3 regions of the Carnobacterium inhibens subsp. inhibens DSM 13024 genome follow, and region 1 is predicted to be linked to each of the others. Evidence: predicted binding sites of a transcription regulator. Region 1 holds the regulator's gene; each other region holds the start of a gene.

Evidence for each region. The regulator LexA, encoded in region 1, represses DNA repair genes until DNA is damaged. The targets are predictions, from matches to a motif close to CNAACANNTGTTNG.
Region 2: a site for LexA is predicted at 2,055-2,068, ahead of BR65_RS00460 (glycoside hydrolase domain-containing protein). Genes of this name have one in related genera too.
Region 3: a site for LexA is predicted at 1,136-1,149, ahead of purD (phosphoribosylamine--glycine ligase). Genes of this name have one in related genera too.

The regions. Positions count from the first base shown of each region.
Region 1 covers NZ_JQIV01000006.1:294,822-299,975, forward strand. The annotation lists gene BR65_RS02600 (S41 family peptidase) at 1-47, shown strand, start outside; gene lepB (signal peptidase I) at 206-751, shown strand; gene lepB (signal peptidase I) at 778-1,431, shown strand; gene ylqF (ribosome biogenesis GTPase YlqF) at 1,493-2,356, shown strand; gene BR65_RS02620 (ribonuclease HII) at 2,371-3,132, shown strand; gene lexA (transcriptional repressor LexA) at 3,179-3,802, opposite strand; gene BR65_RS02630 (DUF896 family protein) at 3,966-4,205, shown strand; gene tkt (transketolase) at 4,340-5,154, shown strand, end outside.
Region 2 covers NZ_JQIV01000003.1:21,435-26,588, forward strand. The annotation lists gene BR65_RS00440 (LysM peptidoglycan-binding domain-containing protein) at 1-772, shown strand, start outside; gene BR65_RS00445 (DUF134 domain-containing protein) at 756-1,127, shown strand; gene BR65_RS00450 (hypothetical protein) at 1,124-1,531, shown strand; gene BR65_RS00455 (hypothetical protein) at 1,746-2,027, opposite strand; gene BR65_RS00460 (glycoside hydrolase domain-containing protein) at 2,283-4,472, shown strand; gene BR65_RS00465 (YcxB family protein) at 4,746-5,154, opposite strand, start outside.
Region 3 covers NZ_JQIV01000006.1:1,539,927-1,545,080, reverse strand. The annotation lists gene purH (bifunctional phosphoribosylaminoimidazolecarboxamide formyltransferase/IMP cyclohydrolase) at 1-1,031, shown strand, start outside; gene purD (phosphoribosylamine--glycine ligase) at 1,323-2,594, shown strand; gene BR65_RS08505 (YtxH domain-containing protein) at 2,784-3,332, shown strand; gene BR65_RS08500 (NCS2 family permease) at 3,774-5,099, shown strand.

The DNA.
Region 1 (5,154 bases):
ACGAAGCAGCAATCAAAGAACTACAATCATCTAAGTCGAACGATTAAACAAACTAATGATTGTGAATTAAATGATTATACACTTATTGGAGAAGAGAGATAGGAAGTTGCTATCTCTCTTTTAATTGAGCAGGATCCTAAATAAATAGTCATTTTTAAAATTTTCTTGTATGATAGAATAAACCGATTTGTTTGGAGAGAATGTTATGAAAAAAAAGTCTTGGAAGGAATTATCATGGGAGTGGTTTAAGGCATTATTATTAGCAGCCATTATCACGGCTATATTGCGAAATTTTATTTTTATTCCTATGACTATCGAAGGATCTTCAATGATACCTACTTTTCAACAGGACGATCAAATTATTGTTAGAACAATATATGATATACAAAGATTTGATTTAGTCGTTTTTCATGATTCTTCAAATCGAACATTAGTAAAAAGAGTCATTGGGTTACCTGGAGAAAGTATCCGATATGAGAAAGATCAGCTTTATATAAATGATCAAAAAATAAAGGAAAAATTTTTAGATAATAATTTAGTGAATGATGCTGGAGGAATTTGGACATCTGATTTTACTTTAGAAGAATTGACTGGTACACAAATAGTACCTGAAGATGAATATTTTGTATTAGGAGATAACAGAAGATCAAGTAATGATAGTCGTTATTTTGGAAGCATCCCAGTAGATTCGATCATTGGAGAAACATCGTTTACGTATTATCCGTTTGATCGTATAAAATTTGTTCCATAAATAAAAGAATGTTAGGAGAAAAGCAAATGAGTAAAATTAATTTTTCTGATGGTCAAAATCAAAATGAAAGTTTTTTTGAACCGAGAAGTAAACGTCATCCTTCTCCTAGCGAAAAACGTAAGGAAAACAAAAGTCGCGGAAGCGAATTTTTCAGCACATTATTGTATTGTGTAGTGGCATTAATTATATTTTTTCTTGTTCGTCATTTCCTATTCGCTCCAGTAAGTGTTGATGGTGAATCAATGGTGCCTACTTTAGAAGACCGAGATCGTCTGATTTTAAATAAAGTTGATAGTATTGAACGTTTTGACGTAGTTGTTTTTCCTGCTCCAGATGCCCCTGAAAAACAATACATCAAGCGTATCATAGGTCTTCCAGGAGATACTATTCGATTCCAAGATGATGTATTATATATAAATGGAGAAGCAGTTGAAGAAGAATATCTAGCAAGTGTCGAAGAGGATTTAGCTCCAGGAGAAAACTTTACAGAAGATTTCTTATTAGCAGCTAAAACAGGAGAAGAAGTTGTTCCAGAAGGAAGTTATTTTGTGATGGGCGATAACCGACAAAATTCAAAAGACAGTCGAGTTTTTGGTTTTGTTGATGCTTCTAGTATAAGTGGTACGGCGAATTTTCGTATTCTTCCATTTAAAGAATTCGGTTCAATAGACGATAATTAAAAAAACAAAAAAGAAACTTTAAAGAATTCTGTTTTTGTGTAAAGAGAAAGGTGAAATAACTATGACCATTCAATGGTTCCCAGGACATATGGCAAAAGCAAGACGCCAAGTCACAGAAAAAATAAAACTAGTCGATATTGTTTTTGAACTAGTAGACGCAAGACTTCCATTATCAAGCCGCAATCCTATCTTAGATGAAATCATTGGAGAAAAACCAAGAATTATAATTTTAAATAAAAGTGATTTGGCCGATCCTATAGAAACAAAGAAATGGGTAGCTTATTTTAATAATCAAGGAATTGCGGCAGTGCCGATTATTGCACAAGAAGGAAAAGGCATGAAGCAATTGATGGAAAAGGCAAAAGAGATTTTGAAACCCAAATTTGATCGACGTGCTTCTAAAGGAATCAAACCTCGTGCCATCAGAGCCATGAGTATTGGGATTCCAAACGTTGGGAAATCTACTTTAATCAATCGTTTTATCAAGAAAAACGTTGCAATGACAGGTAATAAGCCTGGTGTTACGAAAGCTCAACAATGGTTGAAATTAGGGAAAGAACTGGAGTTATTAGATACTCCGGGCATACTTTGGCCAAAATTTGAAGATCCTGATGTTGGTAAAAAATTAGCTTTGACAGGTGCAATTAAGGATACTATTTTACAGTTAGATGATATTGCGATGTATGGATTAGAAGTAATGAAGACTCGCAACCCTAAAGCAATTGCTAAACGGTATCAATTAACGGAAGAAGAATTGAATCTTGAAACGCCTGAATTACTTATGTTGATCGGCGAGCGTAAAGGGTTTAGAGATGATTATACTCGTGCATCTGAATTGATCATTCATGATATAAGAAGTGGTAAAATGGGGAAATACACACTAGATATAGCTCCTGTTTCTTTACCAGAAGGACAGGAGAATTAAAAGTGGAAAAGCCAATGACAATTACCGCTATTAAAGAATTGTTAGCTACCATAATTGATCCTGGGGATGAACGTTTAGTTTTGATAAAAAATGATTCTCGTAAAGGGGCTTTAACGGCATATAAATCTTGGGAAAACCGTTTGAAGAAGCAACAAATGATTCTTGATAAGCAGCAAGAAATGCTCCAAATCGAGCGATTCTTTTGGGAAAAAGGAACTCAGTATATTGCTGGGATTGATGAAGTTGGAAGAGGGCCTTTAGCTGGACCGGTCGTTGCTGCTGCTGTTATTTTACCAGAAGATTTTAATGTCTTGGGAATCAATGATTCTAAACAGTTATCTAGTGAGAAAAGAGATTTTTTATTTGATCAGATCCAAGAATCTGCAATAGCAATTGGTATCGGTGTAAAAGATCATCAAGTTATTGATGAAGTTAATATTTATCAAGCGACAAAATTAGCAATGATCGAAGCCATTCAACAATTATCTCAACAACCAGAACAATTAGTCATTGATGCGATGCATTTACCGGTTAGTATCCCTCAAGAAAGTTTTATCAAAGGAGATGCGAAAAGTTTATCTATCGCGGCAGCCAGTATTATTGCTAAAGTAACGAGAGATAGAATGATGAGTGATTATGATGATTTGTATCCAGGTTATGGTTTTTCTAAAAATGCAGGTTATGGAACGAAAGTTCATTTAGAAGGTTTAGAAAAATATGGGGTCTGCCCAATTCACCGCAAAACATTTGCTCCTGTAAAGAATTTATTAAATTAAAAAGTAAAAAAATAACTTGGAGCTGTTCCAAGTTATTTTTTTACTTTTATTGAATATGACTGCGGTATAAACCGACAACTTTACCCAAAATAGTTACTTCATTTAATAGAATAGGGCTCATAGTATCATTTTCAGGTTGTAATCGATAATGGTCTTCTTCTTTGTAGAACCTTTTGCAAGTAGCTTCATCATCTACCGTCATGGCAATAACGATATCACCATTATTCGCTGTTCCTTGTTTGCGAATAATCACATCGTCACCGTCAAAAATACCTGCATTGATCATGCTTTCTCCACGTATCGTTAACATAAAGAGAGAATCATTTTCGAATTTTAAATTAGGAGGAAGCGGAAAATAATCTGTAGCTTCTTCTACTGCTAAGATAGGCTCACCAGCCGTAACGGTTCCTAATAGTGGAATTTTATCTAAAGCAATTCCCAATTTTGATAATCCTAGTGTTGTCATTTCGATTGCTCTTGGTTTACTTGGATCACGTTGGATAAAACCATTTTTTTCTAAACGAGAAAGATGGCCATGGACTGTTGATGTAGATGATAAAGAAACAGCCGTTCCGATTTCTCGCACTGTTGGTGGATAACCTTTTAATTTAACTTGATCATATATATATTGAAGAACTTCAACTTGCCTAGATTCAGGATTTTTACTCATATATATAAACACCTCATTTCTTATATTTTTATCACATTAAGATTACCATATACGACACAACAAATCAAACAAACGTTCGTAGATGAACAGCATTAAAAGGTGTTTTTTTCAAAAAAGTTTGTTATAGTTGAACAAGAAATAAAAATAATGGTGGAGTGATTAGATGTTACCTAAAGAACAAATAGACAGAATTAATGTTTTAGCAAAAAAATCAAAAAGCAAGGGATTGACACTTCAAGAACAAGTGGAACAAAAAAAATTAAGAGATGCCTATATCCAAGCATTTAGAGGCGGCATGAGAAACACAATTGAAGGTGTAAAGGTAGTAGATGAAAAAGGCAACGATGTTACACCTGATAAATTGAAAGATATTCAAAAAGACAAAGGTCTTCATGGCAGATAACAGCTCGATTGTGCATGGATGTGATAAATGTAAGATTCTCCCATTTAGTAACATTACGATCGTGAAAGCGTTGCACTTGAAGTGAAATAATAGTAAACTAATAGAGTACCTATTAGAGAGTTAAAATTGAAAGGATGATTTTTTTGTTTGATAACACAGACCAGTTAGCAGTAAATACAATTAGAACACTAAGTATGGATGGTATACAAAAAGCCAACTCTGGACACCCAGGTTTACCTATGGGGGCTGCTCCAATGGCTTACGCATTGTGGACTAAACAATTAAAAGTAAATCCAAAAAACTCAAAATGGTTTGACCGTGACCGTTTTGTCTTATCAGCTGGACACGGTTCAATGTTATTATACAGCTTGTTGCATTTAGCTGGATATGACGTTAAAATCGACGATTTAAAACAATTCCGTCAATGGGATAGTAAAACACCAGGACATCCAGAAGTTAACCATACTGATGGAGTAGAAGCAACTACTGGTCCTTTAGGACAAGGGATTGCAAACGGTGTAGGTATGGCTATGGCAGAAGCTCATTTAGCGGCTGTTTACAATAAAGAAAAACATACAATTATTGATCATCATACGTATGCTCTATGTGGGGATGGCGACTTAATGGAAGGTGTTTCAGCTGAAGCTGCAAGTTTAGCTGCTCACTTGGAACTTGGAAAATTAGTTGTTCTTTATGATTCAAATGATATTTCATTAGATGGTCCTACATCTAAAGCATTTACTGAAAATGTTGGCAAACGTTTTGAAGCTTACGGATGGCAACATATTCTTGTAAAAGATGGAAATGACTTAAATGAAATTAATGCAGCAATTGAAACTGCAAAATCTGAAACAAAAAAACCTTCTCTAATTGAAGTGAAAACTGTTATCGGATTTGGTGCTCCTAATGCAGGAACACATAAAGTCCATGGTGCACCACTTGGGGCAGA
Region 2 (5,154 bases), on a different contig from region 1:
AAGTGGAGGTAGAATCATTCAAATTGCGCCAACTGGACTAGAACAATGGGGAGCTGGTAAACCAGCTAATTTCTATGCGTATGCCCAAGTAGAATTAGCAAGAACGAAAGACTTAGAGATTTTTAAAAAAGATTATAAAGCTTATATTTGGCTTATAAGGCAATTAGCAGATGAATCTAATATACCCAAAATTCTTAATAAGGGTTTTAAAGTAACAGACAAAGGAGTAAAAACCCATAGCTGGGTTACTCATAATTTAGGTGGTACAACTCATTTAGACCCCGATAGTTACTTAAATAGTTGGGGGATTTCAATTAACCAGTTTAAAAAAGATATAGAGGAAGGTATAAATACTCCTAATGAAACTTTGCATACTGTGACTAAAGGCGAAACACTATGGTCTATCTCTAATCAATATAAAATTCCTGTAACAGAAATAAAATCAATTAATAACCTAAAAGCTGATCTTATTTATCCTGGAGACAAATTGATAATAAATAAAGAATTTAAAGATAATGAAAAAAGCAAAAGTCAAACTAAGATAGATAATAAATTGAGTTTACCTCAATCTGTTCAAACTTGGAGAGTTTATAATATCAAAGGACCTTACATTAGAGGAAAAGAGATTGGTATTTTATCTCCGGCTAAATTTGGAGGTTTAGAATATGAAATTTTAGGCACATTATCTCCGGATGTATACAAAATTAAAACCAAAGATTTTGGAGAAGTAGCTATATACGCGGGAAGTGATACTAATGCTAGAATTAAATAAAAGAAGTAACGAGGATAATACTATTTTTGATACACCTTTTATGACGGCGAAGGGAGTGGCTAGTTTTCTTGCCAATTACCATTACTTTCATACGGCTGCGTTAGATAAGGGAGATATGGATGCCGTAATACTTATGTCAGATTTCAATGAAATTTTTTCTAAAGTAATAATAACAACAAAACAATATGAAGCCCTTTATTTGGTTTTTTATAAAGGACTTAATCAAAGAGAAGCGAGTGAAGAAATGAATTGTTCTAAGCAAGCTGTACAACAGTTAATTCATTCTAGTACAACTAAAATTTCTGAGTCTTATAAAATACAAATGAAGAATATAAGAAAGGAAGATACAATATGAACTTACTAATTGAAAATAAAAGAGCCATTAATATAAGTTATGTTATTACTTCTCCAGACCAATTAGATAATGAAATTACTAAAATTTTGAAGATGGAAAAAAAATCAGGAGAAATTTTGACTATTAAAGAGAGAATTTTCGTTATTAATTGGTTGATGGATACGTATATTATAAAATTTGGAGAAGTTCCTAAAGGTAATCAAATTCAACGGCTAGCTAATTGGTTACTGTTAGAAAACTTAAAGAATACACATCCAGACAAAGTAACTAGAGAGGAGTATCCTATTATGACGAAGAGACAGCTTAGGGCGCGTTACCGTCGTGAGATGGCAAATGAAAATATTCCCGATACTTACACAACTTTAAGTTATTTAAGTAGTAAAAAAAATTCCATTGCAAAATAAAATATCAAACTATTTAAAAATGCCATTAGCTCATATCATATAAGCTAATGGCATTTTTGTTTGTAGAATAATTTAAACCATAATATATAACCAACCTACAGATATTTTAACTAAAAAATTTGAAGTTTTTTTATAACTTTACTTAATTAGTCTGATGAAGTCCATTAATACAGAGTAGTCAGTAATTTTAAAATACTAAAAAAAGAAATCCGCTTTATAAAGCGGATTTCCATCGAACTTCACACTCGGTTTTTGCTTTAGAATAGAGTACCTCGCCATATTTATTGACGGAATCCATATCCTGTTTTTCATATAGTATCCCAATATACTCAGATATTTCTTCTTCAAGGGACCACAGAGTGAAATCAGCGCTGAATTTATCAATAAGACCTGATATATATAATTTGGTTACGGTTTCTTTTGCTAATAAGACAGCATAAAGCTCACTAATGATTTGAGAATTTGTAGAGCAAAAAGCTGGGTCGATATTTTCCATAAGATTAAACTCCTTTCACTACTCGTACGAACGTTTGTTCTTGTTTAAATCATAACAGGCTGTCGAAAACAAGTCAACAAGTTATCCTTTTATTTACAATCTATTTTAATTAATTAAATAGATTGTAAATAAAACTTGTCAACAGTACCCTCAGCCTAATTAATAGATGACGGATGATAAACGTCAATTAATACTAGAAGAACAGGAACTAAAGAATTTAGAAATAGAATTAATAAAAAATAGGAGGAATTAGTAATGGCAGATGAAGCGGTTAAGGCAGCACAAGTATGGGTAAATAAGACCTATTCAGGTAGATCTGGTTATACTACAGTAAATGAGGATGGAATTACTGGATGGTCAACGATGTATGCTCTAACAAAAGCATTACAATTAGAATTAGGAATTACTGCTACATCCAATAATTTTGGATCTGGGACATTATCAGAACTAGAACGCCAATACAATACTATTAGTATGGGAGTGAATGATAAGAACACTAATATTGTTAAGATTATTCAAAGTGCATTATTTTCTAAGGGATATAGTCCGGGGTCTATTAGCGGGACTTTTGGACCAGAGACTGAATCTGCAATTTCAAAAATGAAAGGTAATATGGGATTATCAGAAGATGGAAAAGTAACACCAAAAGTTTTTAAGGCACTTTTAACAATGGATGCATATGTTACATTAGAAAACTATGGTGGTACTGAAAAAATTAGAACAATTCAACAATGGTTAAACAAACGATATATTAATCGGAAAAACTTTTATATTCAACCAGCTGATGGAGTGTACTCTAGAGGAACGCAACAAGCTTTAATTTATGCTATTCAATATGAAGAAGGTTTATCGGATAGTGTAGCAAATGGTAATTTTGGACCTACAACAAAAAATAATTTGCCAACTTTACAGGTAGGCAGTCAAGATGGGACGACTCAGTTTGTTCACTTGTTACAAGCAGCGTTAATTTTCAACAATTTTGAAGTTGATTTTGATGGTATTTTTGGAAATGGTACTAAAGAAAAAGTTAGTGCGTTTCAAACTTTCTCTGGTCTTATGGGTGATGGAATTGTTGGTGCACAATCGTGGTCTTCTCTTCTTGTTAGTACTGGTGACCCAAATAGAAAGGGAACAGCATTAGATTGTGTTACAGAAATCACTCCGGCTAGAGCACAAACACTTGTTAATGCAGGATATGAAACAGTTGGCCGTTATTTAACAAATGTTAAGGGAACACTATTGAATAAAAAAATTCAATCTGGAGAACTTGCAACAATTTTTAACGCAGGATTAACAGTATTTCCTATTTATCAAACGTATGGAGGATCTGCAACCTATTTTAATGCTACACAAGGTAGTGAAGATGCTAAGATGGCTTACACAGCAGCAAAAAGTTATGGATTTGAAGAGGGAACTATTATCTATTTTGCTGTAGATTATGATTCAACTGATGATGAAATTAGTAGTAAAATATTACCCCATTTTCAAGCGATTTATTCGACTATGCAAACACTTGGTTCTTATAAAATTGGTATTTATGGCACGCGTAATGCTTGCTCTAGGGTATCTAAGGCAGGGTATGCTGTAACTAGTTTTGTTAGTGACATGTCAACAGGATTTAGTGGTAATTTAGGTTTTGCATTGCCAGAAAATTGGGCATTTGATCAAATTTCGACTATTAGTCTAGGTAGTGGAGAAGGTAAAATTGAAATTGATAATAACATTAAATCAGGCAGAGATAACGGAGTTAATAAGGTTATAAAAACAGATGAATCTATAATCGAACAAGAGTTGAGAACTGTAGCTGCAGGTATCTTCCCATTTAGCGAAATTTCCAATTATCGTGTAGAAATGGATAGTGAACCCCACATTATAGTTAATGATCGATACTATAAATTAGAATATAAAGCTTCATTAGATACTGATATTGGGGAAAGTAATTCATTAAATAGTATTGTTATATCAGAAGGAAAACCTAAAATAACTACATCATTGTTAACTACATTAACATCGGGAGAATCTATTGCCAGCGAATTAGAATTAGATATTGATACAAATAAATTAATTTATAGTTTTGCTTCAAATATTAACAATGGTTTTATATCAACGTATATAACTTTATCCTCAGATTTAGAAGTAGAATATAACTACGAAATTTCAAAAGCTGTAACTTTGACAAGCGGGCTAGTCACTACTCCAAAAATAATATTCACCTTAACTTTAAGAAATCCCGATGATCCTATTAATCCAAATGTTGTTCCTGTAGAGGTAGTAGAACCATATTTAGTTCGACAAGATGCAACATTCGGTAACGTTGTTACTAGTGTAGGTGTAGTGCTTATTTTAGCTTCTATGCTGTTTACTATAGCAAGCACAGGTGGTACGTCAACTCCAATTGTTATTAGTACTGGTGGAGTAGTTATATCGAGATTATTGAGTAATTAATTTTAAATAAACATATAATAAAAATTACGTTTTTAATTTATTTATAAAGTAATATCCACACCTTTATTTTAGAATACTTATAAAATAAAGATGTGGATATATGAGAGGAGCTAGGAATTTATCCTAGCTCCTTTAAATTTTATAATTAAAAAGAAATCAATATACTATTATACATATTGATTTAAAACAAGTAATTCTTTTGATAATTAATTAAACTAAGAGTATTGAAAAAGAACACTCATTAAAATAAGGAATATTTTCAGATAAAATTATTTATTTTTTTAAATGTATTCTATCAGGATTTAAATATTTTGATATTAATTCCTTGAACCGATAAATATCTTCTTTAGAATTAAAGTAGCACTTAGGTAAAGAAAATGCTAGAGATTCAGAAAAATAAACAATAAAATCATGTCTGATTTCTCGAACTGAGTAAATATGTTCCCAGTCACGATGACTATGCTCATTCGAAGCAATTAAATTAAGTCCTAAATCATTTGCTTCAACAGTAAGTTCTTCTCTTAAACCATAGTTACTTCTAAATTCTTTTTTTGCTTTATAAATTACAGCAAAATAAGAGAGTGGAACAACAATTAAAAGGACACATAATGCAGAAATAATAAAATTCGTTAGCAACGAAAGATCCGTTAAAGTAAATAAATAGATCATTAATATTAAAAAA
Region 3 (5,154 bases), 1.2 Mb from region 1:
CTGCAAAAGTCTTCCGGCACACTGCGAGCTATGACGCATTGATTGCGCAATATTTGTCCACTAGTGTTGGCGAAGAAGAACCTGAAAAATTAACGTTGACCTATGATTTGAAACAAAAACTACGGTATGGTGAAAATGGACATCAAGTCGCTAATTTCTATCAAGAGTCGCTGATTGTACCCTTCTCGATTGCAAATGCTATTCAATTACATGGAAAAGAATTATCGTACAATAACATTAAAGATGCGGACGCTGCTATTCGTATGATACGTGAATTTGATGAACCGGCAGTGGTTGCTGTCAAGCATATGAATCCATGTGGAGTGGGCATTGCTGAAACGATTGAAGAGGCTTTTGATCGCTGTTACGCAGCGGATCCAGTCTCAATCTTTGGAGGAATCGTAGTTGCCAACCGCCAATTGGATAATGTGACAGCAGAAAAACTGAACAGTATGTTCTTAGAAATCGTTCTTGCGCCAAGTTATACAAAAGAAGCGTTAGATACGCTATCGAAGAAAAAAAATATCCGTATCATGACCTTGGATTTCTCAACTGCAAAAGTAGGCGGCAAAGAAGTTGTTTCTGTATTGGGCGGTATATTGGAACAAACACAAGATATCAGTACTGAAGATACAGCGGTTAACTGGGAAGTACTGACAGACCGTAAACCAACCGAAGATGAAATGAATGCTATGGACTTTGCATGGAAAATAGTTAAGCACGTAAAGAGCAATGCTATCGTGCTGGCAAATAGCAAACAGAGCGTTGGAATTGGGGCCGGTCAAATGAACCGTATTGGAGCCGTTAAGATCGCGATCGAGCAGGCTGAAGCGAGTAGCGCCATAGAAGATGCTGTATTGGCTAGCGATGCTTTCTTTCCTATGAATGATAGTGTGGAATACGCAGCACAACATGGTATTAGGGCGATCATACAGCCAGGTGGGAGTATCAAAGATAAAGAGTCTATTGAAATGGCGAATAAATATGGAATGACTATGCTAAAAACTAATGTACGTCATTTTAGACATTAAGAAATAGACTAGAATGCAACACAGTACTGAACAAATCCAAAATACAGCAAAAACTAACTAGGAAGTGTTTTAAAACTATCTTATTAAGCAGCGAGTAGCTACAACGAGCGCTAGTTCGATTAACTAAAAGTTGATATTCATTTGAGTAACTACAATAAGCGCTAGTTTGATTAACTGAAAGTCGATATTTACTGTAGTTATCCTACCTTTCTCAGCTAGCCCAAAAATCAGAATAGTTATTAGCTTTCAAACATATCCTAATTCAATAAAAAAAATTGGAGGATTTCGTAGATGAAACTTCTTGTTATCGGCAGTGGTGGCCGTGAGCATGCCATCGCAAAAAAATTCACAGAAAGCTCATTAGTTGAAACTGTTTATTGTGCTAAAGGGAATATTGGGATGGAAAATGATGGCATCCAATTGGTTGATATTGCAGTAAATGATCATCAAGCGTTGATTCATTTTGCGAAATCAGAAAAAATTACTTGGACGTTTATTGGACCGGAAATAGCTCTATTTGAAGGATTAGTAGATGCTTTCGATAGTGCTGGATTAAAGGTTTTTGGACCAAGCAAAAAAGCAGCAGACTTAGAATGTTCAAAACAATTTGCAAAAGAATTGATGGAAAAATATGCAATTCCAACCGCAACGTATGAAATATTTGAAGATCATGATGCCGCTTTAGCATACGTGGAAAACCATGGCGTACCAATTGTCATCAAAGCAGATGGTTTAGCAGCTGGAAAAGGGGTAGTCGTTGCGATGACTCTAAGGGAAGCTGCGACTGCGTTAAGTGAGATGTTAGTGAAAGGGAAGTACGCAGCGGGCAAACCCAAGGTGGTTATTGAAGAATACCTCGAAGGTGAAGAATTTTCTTTGTTTGCTCTTGTAAATGGAACGAACTATTATTATGCCGGTGTTGCCCAAGATCATAAACGGGCCTATGATGGGGATAAAGGACCGAATACGGGTGGTATGGGCGCTTATTCTCCAGTACCGCAAGTTTCTGAAGCGGTGATTCAAGAAGTTTTGGAGACGGTCATAAAACCAACTGTGAATGCAATGGTTGCTGAATCACGTCCTTTCAAAGGGGTCATTTACGCTGGATTGATGATGACAAAAAATGGTCTGAGGGTCATCGAATTTAATGCTCGTTTTGGTGATCCCGAAACCCAAGTTATTTTGAACCAGCTAGATTCTGATTTGGCACAAGTGATTGATGATATCTTAAATGAAAAAGATCCAGTTATTAAAATGCACACGGACCGCTATACACTAGGTGTTGTTGTTGCAGCTGAAGGTTACCCAGAAAATACGATAAAAGATATTCCGTTACCACAGATGACTACCGCAAATTTAGGTTGTACCATTTATACTGCGGGTATGAAGAAAGAGAAAAGCAGTCTTATTTCTGATGGAGGGCGTATTTTATTTGTTGCAGCACAAGGTTCAACGTTACAAGAAGCCCAAGACAAGGCTTACCACTACTTAACGAATAATCCGATAGCGCATACGTTCTATCGTTTTGATATCGGAGAAAAAGCCATCCAGTTTACAAAATAAGAGTACTGAGGGGGAAAAGATGCAGTTTCTGAAGTAGTTGGAAGGAATAGTTTTATTGTAATTTTCTTTTATTTTTAATGCCTTTTGTTTTGGACAATGCCTTTTGTGTTATATGATGTTTATAGAGATATCTATACGGTAGGCAGATGGCAAAATAGAAGAACAAAAATTGAAAGGAGCACGAATAAAATGAAAAAATCAAAATTAATCAATATGGGTAAAGATCATGCACATGACGCATTTGACATGGCCAAAGATTATCTTCCATCGACACATCAGTTAGCTAAAGCGAAGATGAAGACAGATAAGAGACTGGTTAAGGGAGTCACTAAAGCGATACCCAAAAAAGTAAAACGAATGGAATTAGCAAAATTAATTATTTTACCTATAGCAGGTGCGTTAGCGGGATTATTGTTTGCACCTAAATCTGGGAAAGAATTACGAACAGATATAAAAGGTAAAATCACTGATGCAAAAGACACTGGCATGGAAAAAGGGAAAGAATGGAAAGAAAAGGGCGTAGAAAAAGCTCAAGACATGAAAGAGAACCACATGGAGAAGACGGATATAGAACATAAAGGTGCTCCTTCCGATGAACCAGAATCAGCGCATGGAAATGTTCATGGTACGCCGGCGGAACCAACTGAAGATCAAACTATTCCAGCTGATAAATTGGATGAAACATTAGATGATCTAGGCTATGATTCTGAAAAAGAATTAGTAGAAGAAGAAAAATAATTAAATCAAAATAGACCACCCTTTTCTGTCATATGATGATGACAAATAAGGGTGGTTCTTTTTTTAGAAAACTCGTGGTATAAAAAAACGATAAAAAATATCCCGTTACCGCAGATGAGACTATAGAAGGTTCAGATTGCACCAGTTATCATGCGAGAGCATGAAGAAAAGGAAACAGTCTCATTCCTGATGGTGAGCGTATTTTATTTGTTGCAGCATAAGGTTCAAGGCTCTTTCCACTATTTGGAAGGTGCCTTTTTTGTAATTTCTCAATTGAAATACTTATATATATATTGGAAGTTCTTAGAGATATTTATATTTGTAAAATGCTACTGAAATTAGTTTCTTTAGATAAATTATTGTAATAATCGTATTAAAGTCGTATAATTAAACTTGTATTAATAAAATTGTTCGTATATAGAATAAGGAGTTGTATTATTGATGATTCAAAAGTTTTTTGATTTAAGTAATAAAAATACTACTGTACGAAAAGAAATGCTGGCTGGTTTGACCACTTTCATGACAATGGCTTATGTGCTAGTTGTTCAACCTAGTGCAATGGTCGGGTTCGGTCCTGAGCAGTCATTTACAGATATCAATGGTTTAGTTATTTCTAAAGCTTCAATTTTAATTATGACCGCACTTATTTCTGGTTTGATTACATTAATCATGGCACTGTACGCAAATGTACCATTTGCCTTATCGACTGGTATGGGAACAAACTTCTTGTTCAGTGGATTGCTTCGTTCAGAAACGTTATCGTTTGGGAATGTTATGGCCATTACCTTAATTAGTGGGATGATTTTTGTAGTTTTGTCATTGTTCGGTATTAGAGATTTAATCGTGCGATTAATACCGACAAATATTAAGACATCCATTTCGGTCGTTATCGGTTTTTATATTGTTTACTTAGGATTTAAGAACTCTGGACTTGGAGATTTTTCAGAGGGTATTAAGTTAGGAAATTTGTCGGATCCAGCCGTTTTCTTAACAATATTAGGAATTTTGATTATTGCAATTTTAAGTGCGTATAAAGTAACCGGCGCATTATTGATTGGGATCATCGCAATCACGATAATAAGTATACCTTTCGGAATTACTGCATTACCAGGTTCGGTTGCTGAATTGCCTGATGTTTCAGGGTTGAAAAGTGTCATGTTTTCTTATGACTTCAAGGGATTGATATCTGGAAACACGCTTGTTCTTATCTTTATTGCATTCTTCGGAGATTTTTTCTCTACATTAGGCACGGTACTTGGAGTAGCTCAAAAAGCAGATCTATTAGATGAAAATGGTGATTACCCTGATATTCAAAAACCGTTTATAGTGGATGCTTTTGGAACGGTTATAGGGTCAGTATTCGGATGTACAACTATTACGACCTTCGTAGAATCTTCTTCTGGAGTAGAAGCAGGTGGAAGAACGGGATTGACTTCTTTGACAACATCGCTATTATTTTTCGCTTCAATGCTGTTTGCTCCAATCTTTTTAATGATACCTGATGCAGCGACAAGCCCTGCTCTGATCTTTGTTGGGTTTAGTATGATTTCAGCTATATCTAAAATTGATTTTTCAAATTTTGTTGAGTCTTTTGGACCGTTTATAATGATTATCTTTACAATCTTCACAGCTGGAATGGCTACAGGTATAAGTGCCGGTATTCTGGCAGATGTGGCAATCAAAACGTTTACTAAAACAGAACATAAAGTGCATTTTGGAATGTATCTTTTAAGTATTCCATTGATTATGTATTTTATATTTCAATAATAAAAATAATCTACAATTCACAGTTAAAGCATAGTAGAACTTTTGCTATGCTTTT